DNA from 2 places in the Variovorax sp. W1I1 genome. Region 1 is predicted to be linked to the other one. Evidence: riboswitches for the same ligand, from Rfam matches in the RefSeq annotation. Region 1 holds a riboswitch; the other holds the start of a gene.
The links. Region 1 has a riboswitch for thiamine pyrophosphate ahead of QFZ83_RS10180 (cytosine permease). Riboswitches for the same ligand answer to the same signal wherever they lie in the genome.

Region 1 (4,389 bases):
CGTGGCTCGCCGATAATTTTCCGCATGACCCAAGGACCATCTCCCGCGCCGCAGGCGCCCCTGCGCTACGCACGCGTGCTCTCCATCGCAGGCTCCGACAGCGGCGGCGGCGCCGGCATCCAGGCCGACCTCAAGACCTTTGCGGCCCTCGGCTGCTACGGCATGACGGCCATCACCGCGCTCACCGCGCAGAACACGCGCGGCGTCTCGGGCATCCATGGCGTGCCGCCCGAATTTCTGAAGGCCCAGATCCAGGCCGTGGTCGAGGACATCGGCGTCGATGCAGTCAAGCTCGGCATGCTGCATGCGCCCGAAGTGGTCGAGGTTGTCGCTTGGGCCATCGACCACTACAAGTTGCCGAACGTAGTGCTCGACCCGGTGATGGTCGCCACCAGCGGCGATCGCCTGATCGCCTCGGAAACCGTGCAGGTGCTGGTGCGCGAACTGTTCCCGCGCGCCGTGGTGGTCACGCCCAATCTCGATGAAGCGGCGCTGCTGATCGGCCATGCCATCGACGGCATCGAGGCGCTCGACGGCGCGGCCGATGAACTGCTGGCGCTCGGCGCGAAGGCCGTGCTGCTCAAGGGCGGCCATCTGCCCGGCAATGAAGTGGTCGACGTGCTGTTGCAGTCGGACGGCACGCGCAAGCGCCTGGCCTCGCAGCGCATCGCGAGCCGCAACCTGCATGGCACCGGCTGCACGCTGTCGTCCGCCATCGCGGCGCACCTGGCGTTGGGGCTGAAGCTGCCCGAAGCCGTCGAACGTGCGCGCGCCTACATCCTCGGCGCGATGGCGGCCGGCGCGGATGTGATGGTCGGTGCAGGCCACGGTCCGCTCAACCACGGCTTTGCGCCAGTGCCGATGCACCGGCTGCCGCTGCCGGCGAAAGCTTTGGCCGGCTGATCCAGGCCAGCACGAAGGTCGCGGCCAACGTCGGCAGCGCGGAGCCGAACTGCGGTGCCCATTTGGCGAGCGCGTGATAGGCCGTGATACCCGCGATCCAGATCAGCGCCGCGGCCCAGTCGATCTGGCGCGTGCCGGTGGAGGCCACACCTCGCCCGCTGCCGAGCCGCCCGAGGATCACGCCGTAGAGCGGCACGAACACCGAACTGAGCAGCAGCAGGAAAGGTTCGAGCGTGTGCATCGGCAGCACCAGCGCGAGCGCGATGCACAGCGCGGCCAGCAGCAGGCCCCAGCGCTTCACGCTCCAGCGCGGCAAGAGGCTGTGCGTGGAAACAGAGCCCGAATAGACATCGCCGTACGCGTTGTCGAGCTCGTCGATGAGGATGAGCCCCAGCGCCACCAGCCCGCCCTGCGCGAGCAGCAGCGCGGTGACCAGGCCCGTGCCCGGCTCGGCCACGCTCACCACCATCACGCCGAGCGCATAGCACCAGATGTTGGCGAGCGCATAGCCGATCCAGGTGCCGCTGAAGGCGCTGCCGAGGCCCCCCGTACTGCGCTTGCCGTGGCGCGCGTAGTCGGCCACCAGCGGCAGCCACGACACCGGCATCGCGATCACCAGATCGAGCGCGCCGAACATGCCCATGCTGCCGTCGCCCGGGCGCGCCCAGAAGGCGTCGAGGCCCTTGGCCTGCAGCCGCGTCGCGAACTGCCAGGTCAGCCAGAGCAGCGAGATCACCACCAGCGGCAGACCGAAGCGGCTCACGAAACGACGCACCAGCTTGACCATCGAGCCTGCGAGCAGCGCCAGCAGCACCGCGCCCCAGAGCAGCGTGGTGAAGACGCCGCCCCAGAAGCTGCCGAGCGACGCGCCGAACGCAACCTGGCCGATGGCCTGCGTGCCTTCCCGCATGATCACCAGCTCGAAGGTGGTCCAGCCCACCAGCTGCACGATGTTGAGCAGCACCGGCAGCCGCGCGAAGGCGCTGCCGTAGGTCGCGTGCATGAGGCCGGCGCTCGCGAGGCCGGTTTCGCAGCCCAGGCGCGCGGTCCAGGCCAGGAGGCCCGCGCCGATGACGGAGCCGAGCGCAATCGCCAGTGCTGCATCGCGCGTGCCCACGGCTGGCACGAGGTAGGCGCCGATCTGCATCACCAGCAGTCCGACGCCCAAGCTGAACCAGAGCGAGGCGTGGTCGCTCCAGCCGAACACGCGGCGGGACGCGGGCAGCGGCGTCAGCGCCTCGTTGCCGGCAGAGGAAATTCCGTTGTTGTCGTTGTCGTCGTGTGCCATCCGTTTGCTCCAGTGCAAAAGGTTTGGCAGGTGGGCGAGGCTCCAGCAGCGCTGCCGCCACGCGAGACAACGTGACAGGCCGCCGGACCAGCTTCCCTGCGCGAGGATTACCTCAGTCAGGTTCAAAGGGACTCTCTCAGTCAGCCCCGGAACGGATTCCGGTTCGACACCCCTAGCGTGTGTTTCGCGCCTGAGCGCGAAGCGGGCGTGATTGTACGAGCCTGGCGCCGAGGCTTCCAGCCCCGGCGAGGAAGATGCGCGGAGGGCGCGCCGCCGCAGTTGCAGCGGCCGGACGGCCCGCTCAGGCGGAGGCGGTCGCGGCGACGCCGGCTTCAACAGCCGGTGGTGGTGACGCCATGGATTGCGCTGCCGGCCGTTCCGCGCCGCCCCGCACCTCGATCGCCGCGCAGCGCCCGTACGTGTCGTCGAAGCGCACGATGTCGTCCTCGCCGAGGTACCCGCCGGTCTGCACCTCGATCACCTCCAGCATCGTCTTGCCCGGGTTCTCCAGCCGGTGGATCGTGCCCGAGGGCAGGTAGATCGATTCGTTCTCCCGCACCAGCTGCACCTCGCCGCCGCGCGTGGCGCGGGCCGTGCCCTTGACCACGATCCAGTGCTCGGCGCGGTGGTGGTGCATCTGCAGCGACAGCTTGCCGCCGGGTTTCACGGTCAGGCGCTTCACCTGGAAGCGCTCGCCCATGTCCACGCTGTCGTATGCGCCCCAGGGCCGCACCACGCGGCGATGTTCGGTGGCCACGGCCTTGCCCTCGAGCGACAGCATGCGCACCACGTCGGCCACCTGCTCGGCGCAGCCGGCGCCCGCCACCAGCACCGCGTCGGGCGTGTCCACGATGATCAGGTCCTCGGTGCCGAGCGCCACCACCGGCCGGTGCGGCGCATGCACGAAGGTGTTGCGCGAGCGCAGGGCGCTCGCCATGCCGCTCAGGCGGTTGCCCGCGTCGTCGGCCGGATGCAGCAGGGCCACCGCGTTCCAGCTGCCCACGTCGCTCCAGGTGCCCTCGAAGCGCACGACCGCGACGCCGGCATGTTTTTCGAGCACCGCATAGTCGATGCTTTCGCCGCGGCAGCCCTCGAAGGCCTCGCGGTCCAAGCGCAGGAAGCTGCCGTCGACCGAGACCGCTGCGGCCGCGCGTTCGCAGGCCGCGAGGATGTCCGGCGCGTGCGTGCGCAGCGCCGCGACCAGCGTGCGGGCCTGCACCAGGAAGATGCCGGCGTTCCAGCAGTAGCCGCCATGCAGGATCAGCGATTCGGCCACCGACGCCGTCGGCTTCTCCACGAAGCGCGCCACGACGCGGCTCTCGCCATGCCCGGTCGGTCCGGCCGCCTCGATGTAGCCATAGGCCGTGCTCGGAAAACTGGGCGCCACGCCGAAAGTGACGATGCGGCCCGCCAGCGCCGCATCGACGCCTTCGCGCACCGTGGCCGCGAACAGCGCCGCGTCGGGGATGTGGTGGTCGGCGGGCGCGAACAGCAGCAGGTCGTCGGGCTCGGCCAGCAGCGCGGCCGCGGCCATGGCGGCGGCGGTGTTGCGCGGCATCGGCTCCAGGATCTGCCGGCCCTCGGTCCTGGCGTTCTCCATCGCTTCGCGCACCAGGAAGCGATGGTCTTCCGAGGCCACGCAGGTGATGGTCCGGTTCAGTGCGGAGAGCCGCTCGAGCGTGAGCTGCAGCAGGCTCTTGTTGCCGATCAGCGGCGCGAACTGCTTGGGCAGCGCCTTGCGCGACAGCGGCCACAGCCGCGTACCGCTGCCGCCGCACAGAAGCACCGGATGAATGGTGGGATCGTTCATGTTGACCAGCCTTTTTCGGAGTTGGTGAAGAAGAAAAAGCGGTTCGAAGCGAAGAGCTCGAAGAAGACCTGTGGGCGCCGCGCTGCCGCGCGCTACCGGTGCGACGCCAGGGCGGCTTCGGCGTCGGCCGGCTCGCGTTCGAGCGGCAGGGTCACGCTCACCCGCAGGCCGCGCGGCGACAGGTTCGCGATGCTGATATCGGCGCCAATGGCTTCGGCGCGCGCGCGCATGTTGCGAAGCCCCCCTGCCTTGGGGCGCGCCGCGCCGGGTTCGTGCCGGCCGGGGCCGGGCAGCCCGCGGCCGTCGTCCCGCACCTCCAGCGCGAGCATGCCGTCTCTGTCGTCCCTGGCGAGCCGCACGTGCACGTGGCGGGCGCCGGAGTGGCGCA
Region 2 (4,389 bases), 2.1 Mb from region 1:
TCCACCAGAAAGTCAGGCCGCCTGCAGGCCAAAGCCCGATAGCAGCGCCGGCAATTCGGCCATGTCGCTGAACACCCGCACCGCGCCCACGCTCAGCAGCGGACCCGGGCCACTGTGGCCCGATTCGCCCGTGCTGTAGCCGAACACCGCCGCGCCCGCGGCCACGCCGGCCATCGCGCCTGTGACCGTGTCCTCGACGACGGCGCAGCGCTTCGGATCGACGCCCAGCGCTTCGGCGGCGGCGAGGTACACGTCCGGATGCGGCTTGGAGCGCGGCATTTCGTGCCCGCTGAAGATGCGCCCTTCGAAGCAGTCGAGCAGGCCGACCTTGGCCAGCTGCAGCTCGACCTTGTGGCGGTCCGCGCCCGAGGCGCAGGCGATGCGGCCCTTCAGCATTGCGTGGATCTGGCGGATGGCCGCGGGGGCGTTGGGGATCGCGGTGAGGTCGCGTTCGAGGGCCTCGTTGCGGCGGGCCCTGAAGAGCTTGAGCCACTCGTCGGTGATCTTCACGCCGGTCCTGGCTTCGATCAGCGGGGCCTCGTCCTTCACGGCCTTGCCGGTGAAGGTGTTCATCGACTCTTCGGTGGTGAGGTGCCAACCGAGCTCGCCGAGCATTTCGGCGAGCACGCGGTTGGTGATGGGTTCGGAGTCGACTAGGACGCCGTCGCAGTCGAAGAGGACTGCGGCGAAGGGGAATGGGGTCATTGGGGGTTTCGTCTGGTGGCTTGGGACGATGGTAGCAATTAGGTTTTTTTCTTTTCCGAGGCCGGGTCTCGCCCCGGCCTCGGGAAAAAACCTTAAGACACAGCCCGAATAGGAATGTAGATCTCCCCACCCCCAGCCATGAACTCCTTCGACTTCTCCTCCATGCCTTCAGCCATCGCCTCGGCTTCGGCTACGCCCTTCTTCGCCGCATACTCCCGCACTTCCTGCGTGATCTTCATCGAGCAGAACTTCGGCCCGCACATGGAGCAGAAGTGCGCCACCTTGCTCGAGTCCTTCGGCAGCGTCTCGTCATGGAATTCGCGCGCCGTGTCGGGATCCAGGCCGAGGTTGAACTGGTCCTGCCAGCGGAACTCGAAGCGCGCCTTGCTCAACGCATCGTCGCGCGACCGCGCACCCGGATGCCCCTTCGCAACATCAGCAGCATGCGCAGCGATCTTGTAAGCAATGATCCCCTGCTTCACGTCATCGCGATCCGGCAGCCCCAAGTGCTCCTTCGGCGTCACGTAGCACAGCATCGCCGTGCCGGCCCACCCGATCATCGCGGCACCGATGGCGCTGGAGATGTGGTCATAGCCCGGCGCGATGTCGATCGTCAGCGGCCCGAGCGTGTAGAACGGCGCCTCATGGCAGTGTTTCAACTGCTCGTCCATGTTCGCCTGGATCATGTGCATCGGCACATGCCCCGGCCCTTCGATCATGGTCTGCACGTCGTGCTTCCAAGCGATCTGCGTGAGCTCGCCCAGCGTGCGCAGTTCGGCGAACTGCGCCTCATCGTTGGCATCGGCGCCCGAGCCCGGACGCAGGCCATCGCCCAGCGAAAAGCTCACGTCGTACGCCTTCATGATGTCGCAGATGTCCTCGAAGCGCTCGTACAGAAAGCTCTCCTTGTGGTGCGCGATGCACCACTTGGCCATGATCGAGCCGCCGCGCGAGACGATGCCCGTCATGCGGTCGGCCGTGAGGTGAATGAACGGCAGCCGCACGCCCGCGTGGATGGTGAAGTAGTCGATGCCCTGCTCGGCCTGCTCGATCAGCGTGTCGCGGAAGATCTCCCAGGTGAGGTCCTCGGCCACGCCGCCCACCTTCTCCAACGCCTGATAAATCGGCACCGTGCCGATGGGCACCGGCGAGTTGCGCACGATCCAGTCGCGCGTGGTGTGGATGTTCTTGCCGGTCGACAGGTCCATCACGTTGTCGGCGCCCCAGCGGATCGCCCACACGAGTTTTTCGACCTCTTCCTCGATGCTCGACGTGACGGCCGAGTTGCCGATGTTGGCGTTGATCTTCACCTTGAAGTTGCGGCCGATGGCCATCGGCTCGACTTCAGGATGGTTGATGTTGGCGGGGATGATCGCGCGGCCGCGGGCCACCTCGTCGCGCACGAATTCGGGCGTGATGATGCGGGGAATGCTGGCGCCCATCGGGTTGCCCGCCACGCGTTTGGCGCGCTCTTCGTTGGCGAGGTATTCGGCCATCCATTCGCGCTTGCCGTTCTCGCGCAGGGCCACGTACTCCATCTCGGGCGTGACGATGCCGCGGCGTGCGTAGTGCATCTGCGTGACATTGGCGCCCGATTTCGCGCGGCGCGGCGTGCGCTGCAGCGCCGAGGCACCGGCGCGCAGCTCGGCCAGGCGCTGGGCATCGTGGTCGTGTGCGTGCTTCAGGCCTTCGTCGAGCGCCTGGTGCGAGCGGCCCTCATAACTTTCGGTGTCGTTGCGCTCGGCGATCCACGCGTCGCGCACGCTCGGCAGGCCGCGGCGCACGTCGATGTCGACCTTGGCATCGGTGTACGGGCCCGAGGTGTCGTAGAGCGAGACGGTCTCGCCGTTGGTCAGCAACACGTCGCGCACCGGCACGTTCAGGTCGGGCCGGCTGCCCGGGATCAGGCACTTGTGGGATGCGGGAAAGGGCTCGCGCGTGAGCGAGAGCAAAGAGGTGAACTTGTCGGGGGCATTCATCGGGGCACTCCTTGTTGAGGGAAAGGGTGCTCCGCAATCGCTCGGTGGACTTGGGGCCGTCACGGAAGGTGGGTGACGGGACCTCGGTCAGGGAGTGCAGCTCTTCTTACGCCGGTATGACCCGGATCAAGTTCGCGGGTCGGCAGCTTTGCCATCTCAGCACACCACATGTGTGCACCCCGGAGCGGGGCCGATTGTGCGAGCCCCGGCCCGGCGCGTCAACCCGTGTCAGGCCACGGGGTGTTGCAGATCGCCTTCGAGGTAGTACCAGCGTTCGCTTTCCCGAACGAAGCGGCTGCGCTCGTGCAGGCGGGTGGCGGTACCGGTGGCAGCGCTGCGCTGGCGCGCGACGAATTCGACCTCTGCGTGGTCCGCATCGAGCACCGAGCGCGAGCGGATGTCGAGGCCGAGCCACTTGACGCCCGGCTCGAACTCGATCGATGCCGGCCGCTTCGACACATGCCAGGTGGCCAGCAGGTACTCGGCGCGTTCCAGCACGAAGGCCGAATAGCGCGAGCGCATCAGCGATTCGGCGTCGGGGGCGGGCGTGTTCTCGAAATCGTCGAGATAGCGGCCACAGCACAGGGCGTAGCCGATGGGCTTGTCGCGGCGGTCGGTGCGGCCGCAGGGGCAAGGTCCGGTGGTGGGATCGATGGCGCTCATGAAGACCGCTATTGGAACACCTCGCGGCCATCCCTCCGATGGGGCAACCCCGGAGCCGGGGAAGCTAGCCGGAGCGGCTCGCGGCGATCGCGTCCTGCAAGGCCCGCGCATCGGCCGGCTTGTAGATGAGCGCATAGCCCGCGCGCTCGACCTCCACCCGATTGGCATGGGCCGTTTCACCCGTCAGGATGACCACGTTTCGCGCCTTGCCGACCGCCTGCAGCGCCTGCGCGGCCGCCAGCCCCGAGAGGCCGCTGCCCAGCCGCAGGTCGCTCAGCATCAGGTCGAACACGCCGCCGTGCTGCAGCGCCTCGCGAGGGTTGGCGGCCAGCGCCACCTCGTGGCCCCAGCCGCCGAGCAGCGAACGCATCGCCTCGCGCACGGGCTGCTCGTCGTCCAGCACCAGGATGCGGATCGCGGCGGTCGTTCGGCCGGCCGCCGGCTCCGCCAATGCCTCCGTCTCCGGCACGGCGGGCGGGGCGACCGCTTCCTCCAGCACCAGAGAGAAGGTGCTGCCGCGGCCGGGCGCGGAGCGAACTTCGATGCGCGAGCCCATCACCTGCGCCATGCCCGCCACCAGCGACAGGCCCAGCCCAAGGCCGCGGCTGCGGTCGCGGCCGGGGTTGTCGACCTGGAAGAACTCCTCGAACACCTGCTCCCGGTGCTGCGCTTCGATGCCCACGCCCGAGTCGCGCACCTCGATGCGCCAGGCGGGCACGCCGTTCGCCGGGCGCTGCACCCGCCGCGCGAGCACGAACACCGTGCCCACGGGCGTGTACTTGATGGCGTTGTCGACCAGGTTGCCCAGCACGCGCGCGAGCATGCGCGCATCGGCCCGCACCACCGCCTCCGTCGGGCGGATGCGCAGCGCCAGGCCCTTGGCTTCGGCCAGCGCCGCAAAACGTCCGTCGAGCGACCGGAACAATGCATCCAGACGCAGGGGCTCCAGCCGCACCGGCGCCGCGCCGCCATCGAGCTGCGCGATGTCCAGCAGCGCGTCGATGGAGCCGCGCAGCGCATCGACGCTGTCGCGCATGAAGCG

Region 2: another riboswitch for thiamine pyrophosphate. It lies ahead of thiC (phosphomethylpyrimidine synthase ThiC); the one in region 1 lies ahead of QFZ83_RS10180 (cytosine permease).

What each region holds. Positions count from the first base shown of each region.
Region 1 is NZ_JAUSWZ010000001.1:2,132,037-2,136,425, forward strand. It holds gene thiD (bifunctional hydroxymethylpyrimidine kinase/phosphomethylpyrimidine kinase) at 25-903, shown strand; gene QFZ83_RS10180 (cytosine permease) at 836-2,191, opposite strand; TPP riboswitch at 2,268-2,375, opposite strand; gene QFZ83_RS10185 (mannose-1-phosphate guanylyltransferase/mannose-6-phosphate isomerase) at 2,493-4,001, opposite strand; gene QFZ83_RS10190 (sensor histidine kinase) at 4,094-4,389, opposite strand, start outside.
Region 2 is NZ_JAUSWZ010000001.1:70,447-74,835, reverse strand. It holds gene QFZ83_RS00335 (HAD family phosphatase) at 13-705, opposite strand; gene thiC (phosphomethylpyrimidine synthase ThiC) at 798-2,684, opposite strand; TPP riboswitch at 2,771-2,876, opposite strand; gene QFZ83_RS00325 (YchJ family protein) at 2,913-3,347, opposite strand; gene QFZ83_RS00320 (hybrid sensor histidine kinase/response regulator) at 3,412-4,389, opposite strand, start outside.